3 regions of the Pseudomonas sp. NPDC079367 genome follow, and region 3 is predicted to be linked to each of the others. Evidence: riboswitches for the same ligand, from Rfam matches in the RefSeq annotation. Region 3 holds a riboswitch; each other region holds the start of a gene.

Region 1 (3,269 bases), on a different contig from region 3:
GCAGCAAGCGAGTGATGAGCCGCTCGCGGCGGGCTGGAATGAGGTGTCGGCGAATGTTGTGGAAGTGCTGTTTCTGGGTGAGAGCCAGACGTGCAGCGTGGTGACTGCGGGCGGGACGTCGATGACGGTCAAAGCACTGTCGGCGGCGGGCATGCCGCTCAAGGCCGGCGATCCGGTGCGGGTGCGCTGGGCGACGGCGGATGCTTGCGTTTATACCGAGTGGGCCGAAAGCGACTTGAACAAGGCTGCCGGTGCCCACTGAAGCTTCTACATGAAATTGCGTTTCAACTGTGGGATCGGGCTTGCTCGCGAATAGGTCGTGTCAGTCACCATCAAGGTTGAATGACCCACCGCATTCGCGAGCAAGCCCGCTCCCACAAGGTTTTGTGGTGCTCAGACAATCGGGATAAAGCCTTCGACCTCATCCGGCCAAGCCGTCAGCACTTCAAACCCGGTCTCGGTCACCGCGACCATATGCTCCCACTGCGCCGACAACGAGCCATCCTTGGTCAGCACGGTCCAGCCATCCGGCATGTTCTTCACATGGCGCTTGCCGGCATTGAGCATCGGCTCCACGGTAAAAATCATCCCGGCCTCGAGCTTGAGCCCCTGATTGGGAAAGCCGTAATGCAGGATCTGCGGTTCATCGTGATAAACCTTGCCGATGCCGTGGCCGCAGTATTCACGCACGACGCTGAAGCCCTCCGCCTCCGCCAGGCTCTGGATCGCATGACCGATATCGCCCAGCGTTGCGCCCGGTTTCACTGCGCGAATGCCCGCACACATGGCTTCGTAGGTGGTCTTGATCAGGTGCTGCGCTTCAGGAGTCGCCTCACCGACGACGTACATACGGCTGGTATCACCGAACCAGCCATCCTTGATCACGGCGATATCGAGGTTGACGATGTCGCCGTCCTTCAATGGGGTGCCCGACGGAATCCCGTGGCACACCACGTCATTGACCGACGCACAGACGGTTTTCGGAAAGCCGTGATAACCGACGTTGGCAGGCACGGCTTTCTGCACATTGACGATGTAGTCGTTGCACAGCCGATCCAGCTCATCGGTGCTCACCCCGGCCTTCACATGCGGCACCAGCATCGCCAGCACTTCGGCGGCGAGTTTGCCGGCGGCGCGGGATTTTTCAATGTCGGCAGGCGTGTTGATTTTGATCTGGTTTCTCATGCGCTGACGGCTTCCTGAGTCAGTTGTTGCAAATCCAGGCCGCCGTTCTGTTCGGCGCGGATCAGCAGGCGGCAAATGGCGCTGTGGTCGAGGTTGGGGTGCAGCTCGGCGAGCATGCCGATGCGCATCCAGTGCTCGGCCTGCGCGTTGATCGAGCGGCTGAGGGCGTTGCTGGAGATGCGCAGATTTTCGTGCATGTCCTCTGAAATTTTTACGATGCCCATATCTGTTTCCGATACGAAATGTATATGGATCGTATACTAGCCAAGCTTCGCCCAGGATTGCAAATACCCGGAATGAAAGCACGCGCCCCCTGTAGGAGCTGCCGAAGGCAGATTCGGCTCCCCTTGAGCGCCCTGATCGACTACCATGCCCGCGCCGGTTTCCACACGGAATTAACAGGGAATCCGAAATGCTTGCACAGCATCAATCGGAACTGCCCCCGCAACTGTAGGTGCCGAGCCTGCTCCTCGACTGCCACTGGGTCATTCCCGGGAAGGCCGGAGCACGGCGATGACGCATCAGTCAGGAGACCTGCCGGCACAGTGACTGACTAACCGGCGGGGTGTCCGGGAAGGACATCGTGCCGTGTGTGTTTTCACAATGCCGGCCTTGCGCTGTTTCCACGACCGCGCCCGAGGTGTGTTTCCAAACCGTACCCGCCCGCTCCCGTACGGTTCCCCTGGAGACTGCCCCATGCTGCTGACCCGCGTTGCCACCCTGCTGACCTGTCTGAGCCTTTGCACCCTGGTTCAAGCGGCACCGACTGCGTATCCGCTGACCGTCGAAAACTGCGGCAGCAGCCTGACCTTTCAACACGCACCCACTCGCACAGTGACCATCGGCCAGGCCGGCACCGAAATGCTCTACGCCTTGGGTCTGGGCGACAAGGTCGTCGGCACCTCACTGTGGTTCAACGACGTGCTGGGCACCTACAAAGCGCAGAACGACAGGATCGAGCGCCTCGCCGACAACGAGCCGAGTTTCGAAGCGGTGATCGCCAAACGCCCGGAGCTGGTTGCCGTCGAGCTGGAATGGATGGTCGGCCCGCAAGGCGCGGTCGGCACTCGCGAGCAGTTCCATGAATTGAAGATTCCCACCTACCTGCTGCCCTCCGATTGCGAAGCCAAGGACAACCTCGTCGGCTCCGACGGCACGCGGCTGGCGCCGTTCCGCATCGACAGCATCTACAAAGGCGTGAGTCAACTGGCGGCGATTTTCGATGTGCAGGCGCGTGGCGAACAGCTCAATGAACAGCTCAAGGCCAGCCTCGCGCGGTCGATCGCCACCGCGAAAAAACAGCAGCGCAAAGACGTCAGCGCCCTGGTGTGGTTCTCCAGCGCCGAGATGGACATCGAGCCGTTCGTGGCCGGGCACAAAGGCGTTCCCGATTTCATGCTCAGCACCCTCGGCGTGCGCAACGTCGTCGAGTCGGATGAAGAATGGCCGACCGTTGGCTGGGAAACCATCGCCAAGGCCAACCCGACGTTTCTGGTCATCGCGCGCATGGATCGTCGACGTTTCCCGGCGGACGACTATCAGAAAAAACTCGCCTTCCTGCGCCGTGATCCGGTGACGCGCAACATGGACGCGGTCAAGCACAACCGCATTATCGTCCTCGACGCCATGGCCATGCAGGCCAGCCTGCGCACCTTCGACGGCCTCGAACAATTGGCCAGCGCCATCAACGGCTACGACCTGTCGCAATGAGCAGACACCTGATTCGGTCGCTGCTGGTCCTGTTGACGCTGTCGGTCGCGCTGATCGGCGGCGTGGCCATTGGCGAGACCTCGATCGAGCCAAGCGTGGTGTTGCAGGTGCTGGCCAACAAACTGTGGGGCGCCGGTCATGTGCTCGACCCGATCGACGAAGGCATCGTCTGGAATTATCGCCTGACTCGCGCTTTGGTCGCGGCGGCCTGCGGTGCCGGCCTGGCCACGTGCGGGGTGATCCTGCAGTCGTTGCTGCGCAATCCGTTGGCCGATCCGTATTTGCTGGGAATTTCCGCTGGCGCCTCGACCGGCGCGGTGATGGTCGCCCTGCTTGGCGTCGGCGCCGGGGCTATTTCATTGTCGGTCGGTGCC
Region 2 (3,269 bases), on a different contig from region 3:
CCCCTCACGATAAACCGCCTCAGCGCCACGCCCGCCATTCGGGCTCAAGCCCCGGGCAATCGGCGCCAGCTCAGTGGTGGTCAGCGAATGATGATACGTATGCCCTCGCAAAGAACCTTCCGGCAACTCGACCGCCTGCAACGCCAGCGCCGCAAGACGCTTCTGCATCACCGCATCGCCCTTGAGCAAACCAACCAGTTCAGCACGGGTGCCTTCGACATCAGTCAACGAATCGAGCAGATAAAGCATTCCGCCACATTCGGCGAGCAACGGCTTGCCCGCCGCATGGTGCGCGCGGATCGCTGCAAGCATCGAGGTGTTTTGCGCCAGCGCGACGTGATGCAGCTCCGGATAACCGCCCGGCAGATAGAGGCTGTCTGCGTCGGGCAATTGCGTGTCGCGGATTGGCGAGAAGAAATGCAGCTCGGCGCCCATCGCCCGCAGCAGATCGAGGCTCGCGCCATAGGTAAAGGCAAACGCTTCATCACGAGCCACGGCGATGCGCACACCTCTTAATAGAGGCTCGGCGGCGATGACGTCAGGCGCAGCGAATTCCACGGCCGGTGGCAGCGCGACCTGGCAGCTGCTGGCCAGCGCATCGGCGGCCGCATCGAGGCGTACATCAAGGTCATTCAATTCGCCGGCCTGGACCAGGCCGAGGTGGCGGCTCGGCAACTCGATGCCAGTCTCGCGAGACAGCGCGCCGTACCAGCGCAGTCCTTCGGTGAGGCTGCCTTCGAGCAATTGCGCGTGGCGCAAGGTGCCGACGCGGTTGGCCAGCACGCCAGCGAACGGCAAGTCCGGCTGATACTTCGCCAGGCCCAGCGCCAAGGCGCCGAAGGTCTGCGCCATCGCAGTGCCGTCGATCACCCCGAGCACCGGCACACCGAAATGACGCGCCAGGTCAGCGCTGGACGGCGTGCCGTCGAACAAGCCCATCACGCCCTCGATCAGAATCAGGTCCGCCTCGGCCGCAGCTTCCCACAACAACCGGCGACTTTCCTGCTCGCCGACCATCCACATGTCCAATTGATATACCGGCGCACCGCTGGCGCGCTCGAGGATCATCGGGTCGAGAAAGTCCGGGCCGCATTTGAACACGCGGACCTTGCGTCCCTGGTTGCGATGCAAACGAGCGAGCGCGGCGGTGACGGTGGTCTTGCCCTGACCGGAGGCCGGCGCGGCGATCAGCACCGCCGGGCAGTGACGTGGTTGCTTCAAAGTTCGACGCCTTTCTGCGCTTTGATGCCGGCCTGGAAGGCGTGTTTGAGCATGCCCATCTCGGTGACCGTGTCGCCCATCTCGATCATTTCCGGCTTGGCGCCGCGACCGGTGACGACCACATGCTGCATCGGCGGACGTGCCTGCAGATCACTGAGCACCTGATCCAGATCGAGGTAGCCATGCTTGAGCGCGATGTTCAACTCATCGAGCACCACCAGACCGATCGCCGGGTCGCGCAACAATTCGCGGGAGACTTCCCAAGCCGCGGTCGCAGCGGCGATGTCGCGCTGACGATCCTGGGTTTCCCAGGTGAAGCCTTCGCCCATGACGTGGAAACGCACCTGCTCGGGGAAGCGGCGGAAGAACAATTCTTCGCCGGTGCTGTTGCGGCCCTTGATGAACTGCACCACACCGCATTGCATGCCGTGGCCCATGGCGCGGGCGAGCATGCCGAACGCCGAGCTGCTCTTGCCTTTGCCATTGCCGGTCAGCACCAGTACCAAGCCACATTCGTCGGGCGAATTGGCGATGCGTTCGTCGATCACGGCTTTCTTGCGCTGCATGCGCGCCAGATGGCGTTCGTCGCGCTCGGGGGAATCGTTCATTGGGGAGCTCTCCGTTGAGGCTGGATAACGGCGGGCAGGCACAAGAATAGACGGCAAGAAGCCTGGCATCGCCCACCGTGATGCCGCTGAGATGGATCAGGCCGGTCTCCGGGCTCATGAGCGGCGTTTCGCCGGGCTGCGCGCCTTCCCGCTTCTTTCGAGGCAGTGGCTCAAGGCGCAGTTTTCACTCATTTACCGTTGCGGGGGCAGCGCCGGGATCGTCGTGGCTTCGCTTGAAGACCATCCTCACCGGCTTCCCTGTTTCACTCTGTCGACGCGGGGCCACAGAGCACCTGAAACAAGCGGCGAAGGTTAGAGGGTTGGGGGTGGAGCGTCAATTGAAGAGGCGCTTTGCGAGCGAATAACCGCCGCTGATCAATTGTGCAGCGGCAATCTTGTGCCAGACTGTGACAAATGATATCAAAGAGCCATGCTTTTCTCGAAAAGCCCATCACAATAATAAGGATGACGACGATGCAAGGCATGATCATCAGCAACCCGCGCCTGGAATTTCTGCGCCCGGTGCTGGAACGCTGGTTTGACTGTATCGATCGCTACAACAGCGTGCGCGGCGACAACGACACGCCGTACTGGCACGACGAAAAAGCCAACCTCGGTTTGCTCTCGGCAGCAGCATGGCTGGCCGAAATGGTGACCCTGAGCGACACGGCCACGCGCAAACAGAACGAAGAAGGCGAGCGTAACGCACGCGCTGACCTGCTTATAGCCGGCGCCGAAGATCGCGCGTTCATTCAGGCCACGCAACGCTGGCCACGGGTCAACAACCTCAACCTGACCCAGGCCCTGCTCGACATCACCGTTGATGCCAAGCGCATCAGCTACGCCAGTGATCTCAAGCTCGGCTGCCTGTTCGTTGCCCCGCAAAAAGCCCAGCACAGCGCCAGCCCCGAAGAACTGCAGGACATGGTCGACGACCTGCAAAAAGAGCACACCTGCGCGGTGGCCTGGTATTTCCCCTATGCCTATCGCAAATTGCACAACGACGCAGGCAACTATCACCCCGGCATCGCCGTATTGCTCAAAGAAGCCCGCGGTTGAGCAGTTGAACCATCGGGCCTGCGCCCTCCTCTATGATTAGGAATGCATTCATAGGGAAGATCAGCAATGCGCAAGGCCCAACTCGCTCTTATCATCGCCGTCGCTGGCGGGCTCGCCGCCTGCGGTGAAACCTCCAGCCTGCAAGTCTCCGACGGCACCGGCCCGTCACCGAAGCTGCCCGAACCGAACAAGACGCTGATCCCGACAGTGAACATCGCCCCCGCAGTGGGCTGGTCGGAGGGTGCAAAACCGACTGCTGTGGCCGGCACCCAGGTCGCCGCATTTGCCGAAGGCCTCGATCACCCGCGCTGGCTCTACGTGCTGCCCAACGGCGATGTGCTGGTGGCGGAAACCAACGCGCCGCCCAAGCCCGATGACAGC
Region 3 (3,269 bases):
CTTGCGAAGTCCGGGTCGGCGCGCGCAGGGTGTAAAGGCCAGCGAGCATCAAGGCGAAACCCACTGCCACCACCAGATTGCCACCGGTGGTCGAGACCACGCGCTGCCAGCCGTCTTCGGGCTCCCAGGCTTCGCCATCGTGGCTGTGGGCGGCAGTGCCAGCGGCGTGTTCGTGAACTTGCACGACCGGTTCGGATTTCTCGAAGGTTTCGGCCTGCAGAATCAGTGGTGATACCCAGAAACTCTGCAGCAACGTCAGCAGCAGGGCGGCCAGCAAGCCGGTGAACCCCGCCGTTTGCGCGATACGCTTGATCATGTCGGCAGGTCTCAGTGGCAAGGGAACGCAGCGCTGTGGCGGGTATCGTGGGCAGCGTTGTGCACTGCTTCGATGTGCGAGAAACCGGCGAACCAGACCAGACTGGCGCCGAGGATCGAGGCGAAGAGGGCGGCGGCCACGCGTTGGCCGAGAGTGGTGGTGCTGGAGATGTGGTCAGTGTGGCTGACGGTATTGCTGATGATCGACATAGCGCTTCCCTCTGAAATGTCAGCGGGTGAATAGAGCGCAGGAAAATCCCTGCGAGTCGGGCACGCAGGGATTTCGAACAGCGCCCGCCCACCGCGGGTTTGTTGGTGGTCAGCGGCGCTTGCGCGCGCTGGGTGTTGCGGGCCGGTCTCCGGGCTCACGAGGGGTTGGTTTGTCACCGACCTGCAAGCGTCACCTTCCCATGCCAGGGCACAGTGGATTTGACGCTTCGCTCGCTTACCGTTGCGGGGGCAGCACCGGACTGACATGGCTTTGAGTAAAGCACATGATTCACCGGTTTCCCGTTTCACCCTGTGAAGGGCACCCGTAACAAGGTGTGCAGGAGAACATGGGTTTGGGTTTTTAGTCAATTTCCGGGGAGTTTTCGGTGCTGCGGTGGGGGCATTTTCTGATGTTTTTGTGTGTATATCCGTTGCTGCGGGTGTTGCTGATTACGGTTTCGCCCTTACGGCGAGGCACTTTTCCCAAACGCCGAAAAAGTACCCAAAAAGGCTTGCTCCTACGTTCGGCCCTCGCAGGCTCGGGTTCCTTCGCTGCGGGACTGATCCGGGCGCAGCGGCTCCGGTTTGCTTCGCTGCACCTACACTCGCTGTGTACGACTGCGTCGTACGGTCGCTGCGCTCCCACGCCCGGATCAATCCCTCCGCTCAGCCTTCCGACGTCGCCGGTGGATCAAGATCAAGAGCACTCGAGCTTGCGCTCATTGTTGAGTGGGGCGGCTTCGCCGCGGGCAGCTGCGCTGCCTTGCTTTTTGCTTTTTGTGGGAGCGAGCCCGCTCGCGAAGGCGGCCTGACAGCCGACCTGGTCTTGCAGCACGCGATCCGACTGTAGGAGCTGCCGAAGGCTGCGATCTTTTGATCTGGCTTTTGCTTTTGATCTTTTGCCCCTTCGGCAGGCTTCGTTATGGGATCGCTCCGGGTGTGTGATCACAGCTACCGTACGACGCAGTCGTACATCTGGAAAAGGGAGTCGCTGGAGCGAAACCGCACGCCGCTGCACCCGTAGCAACGGATATACCCCCAGTTTCAGACTCACCGACCATTGACCCACGACGGACCCATGCGTAGCCTTGCGCTTTCGAGGTTCTTCGGCACTCGCCGAAGCTAAGAAGGGAACGCGGTCAAAGCCGCGGCTGCCCCCGCAACTGTGAACGGTGAGGTTCGTTGCCACGCCACTGCCAGCTCAGCCAATGAGCCAGCGGGAAGGCGCAGCGAATGCCAGGCCCAGCGCCTGGACACCGTCAGCCAGGAGACCTGCCTCGTCACAGATTCTCACTACAACCGGGCGGGGTGATCCGGTGGCGAATGCTTCCGGCGTGCACACGCGCTGCCGGTTCTCGTCCCGTATGCCCGCCGCTTGCCAAAGGGCATACCGATGAAAACACTGGCCAAACTCCCCGTCACCATCGTCACCGGTTTTCTCGGTTCGGGCAAAACCACGCTGCTACGGCACATGCTCGACAACGCTCAGGGCCGGCGCATCGCGGTGATCGTCAACGAGTTCGGCGAGTTGGGCATCGACGGTGAAATCCTCAAGCAATGCACCATCGGCTGCACCGAAGAAGAGGCCAGCGGCCGCGTATACGAATTGGCCAACGGCTGCCTGTGCTGCACGGTGCAGGAAGAATTCTTCCCGGTGATGCGCGAACTGGTAGCCCGTCGCGGTGACCTCGATCACATTCTCATCGAAACCTCGGGCCTGGCCCTGCCCAAGCCATTGGTGCAAGCGTTCCAGTGGCCGGAAATTCGCAGCGCCTGCACCGTCGATGCGGTGATCACTGTGGTCGACAGCCCGGCCGTCGCCGCCGGCACGTTCGCCGCGTTCCCGGATCAGGTCGATGCCCAGCGCAAGCTCGATCCGAACCTCGACCATGAATCGCCGCTGCACGAGCTGTTCGCCGATCAACTGGCGAGCGCCGATCTGGTGATCCTCAACAAGGCCGACCAGACCAGCCCGCAAGACTTGGCTCGCGTACGCGCTGAGGTCGCCGAAGAGCTGCCGCCAGCGGTAAAAATCATCGAAGCCAGCAACGGTCGTTTGCCGCTCGACGTCTTGATTGGCCTCGGCGCTGGCTCCGAAGAACACATCGATAGCCGCCACAGCCACCATGATCACCATCATGACGGTGATGACGATCATGACGACCACGATCACGACGCCTTCGACTCGATCTCCATCGAACTGCCGCAAGCCGACGAAAGCCTGCTGCTCGACGCACTGACGCAATTGGTGGTGCAGCACGGCATTCTCCGTGTCAAAGGTTTCGCCGCCATCCCGAACAAACCGATGCGCTTGTTGATTCAGGGTGTAGGCACGCGTTTCGACAAGCATTTCGACCGTCAGTGGGGCGCTGAAGAAGCGCGCGTCACGCGTCTGGTGCTGATTGGTCAGGCACTGGATGCCGTGCAACTCGAAGCGCAATTGCGCGCCGCGCTCAGCGTTTAAGCCATGCACCTGCTCAGGACTCAGCCCGGCGGATTCGTCTCGGATGACAACATTGCCGACCTCGGACAAACCCCCGCCGAGCTGGTGATCCTGTGCAGCGGCGATTCCAGCCTGGCGCTGCTTGCCGAGGCGGCGCAGCAGCTGCCGGATGATTATCCGAGCTTGCGTCTGGCCAACCCGATGCAGGTGCAGAATCATGCGTCGGTCGATTTGTACGTGGACGAAGTGCTGCGACACGCCAAGGTCATTCTCATCTCGCTGCACGGCGGCATCGCCTATT

Evidence for each region. A riboswitch is a leader RNA that binds a small molecule or an ion and turns the genes downstream of it on or off. The one in region 3 is predicted to bind cobalamin.
Region 1: it holds a riboswitch for cobalamin, as region 3 does, so the genes downstream of both, ACIGDJ_RS06550 (ABC transporter substrate-binding protein) here and cobW (cobalamin biosynthesis protein CobW) in region 3, are expected to answer to the same signal.
Region 2: it holds a riboswitch for cobalamin, as region 3 does, so the genes downstream of both, cobO (cob(I)yrinic acid a,c-diamide adenosyltransferase) here and cobW (cobalamin biosynthesis protein CobW) in region 3, are expected to answer to the same signal.

The regions. Positions count from the first base shown of each region.
Region 1 covers NZ_JBITTW010000003.1:81,477-84,745, reverse strand. The annotation lists gene ACIGDJ_RS06565 (ABC transporter ATP-binding protein) at 1-262, shown strand, start outside; gene map (type I methionyl aminopeptidase) at 394-1,185, opposite strand; gene ACIGDJ_RS06555 (ParD-like family protein) at 1,182-1,409, opposite strand; cobalamin riboswitch at 1,548-1,742, shown strand; gene ACIGDJ_RS06550 (ABC transporter substrate-binding protein) at 1,882-2,895, shown strand; gene ACIGDJ_RS06545 (FecCD family ABC transporter permease) at 2,892-3,269, shown strand, end outside.
Region 2 covers NZ_JBITTW010000040.1:33,676-36,944, forward strand. The annotation lists gene ACIGDJ_RS23435 (cobyrinate a,c-diamide synthase) at 1-1,221, opposite strand, end outside; gene cobO (cob(I)yrinic acid a,c-diamide adenosyltransferase) at 1,218-1,829, opposite strand; cobalamin riboswitch at 1,911-2,141, opposite strand; gene ACIGDJ_RS23445 (hypothetical protein) at 2,304-2,888, shown strand; gene ACIGDJ_RS23450 (sorbosone dehydrogenase family protein) at 2,955-3,269, shown strand, end outside.
Region 3 covers NZ_JBITTW010000001.1:504,415-507,683, reverse strand. The annotation lists gene ACIGDJ_RS02130 (CbtA family protein) at 1-316, opposite strand, end outside; gene ACIGDJ_RS02125 (CbtB domain-containing protein) at 328-525, opposite strand; cobalamin riboswitch at 648-867, opposite strand; cobalamin riboswitch at 1,608-1,820, shown strand; gene cobW (cobalamin biosynthesis protein CobW) at 1,919-2,989, shown strand; gene cobN (cobaltochelatase subunit CobN) at 2,993-3,269, shown strand, end outside.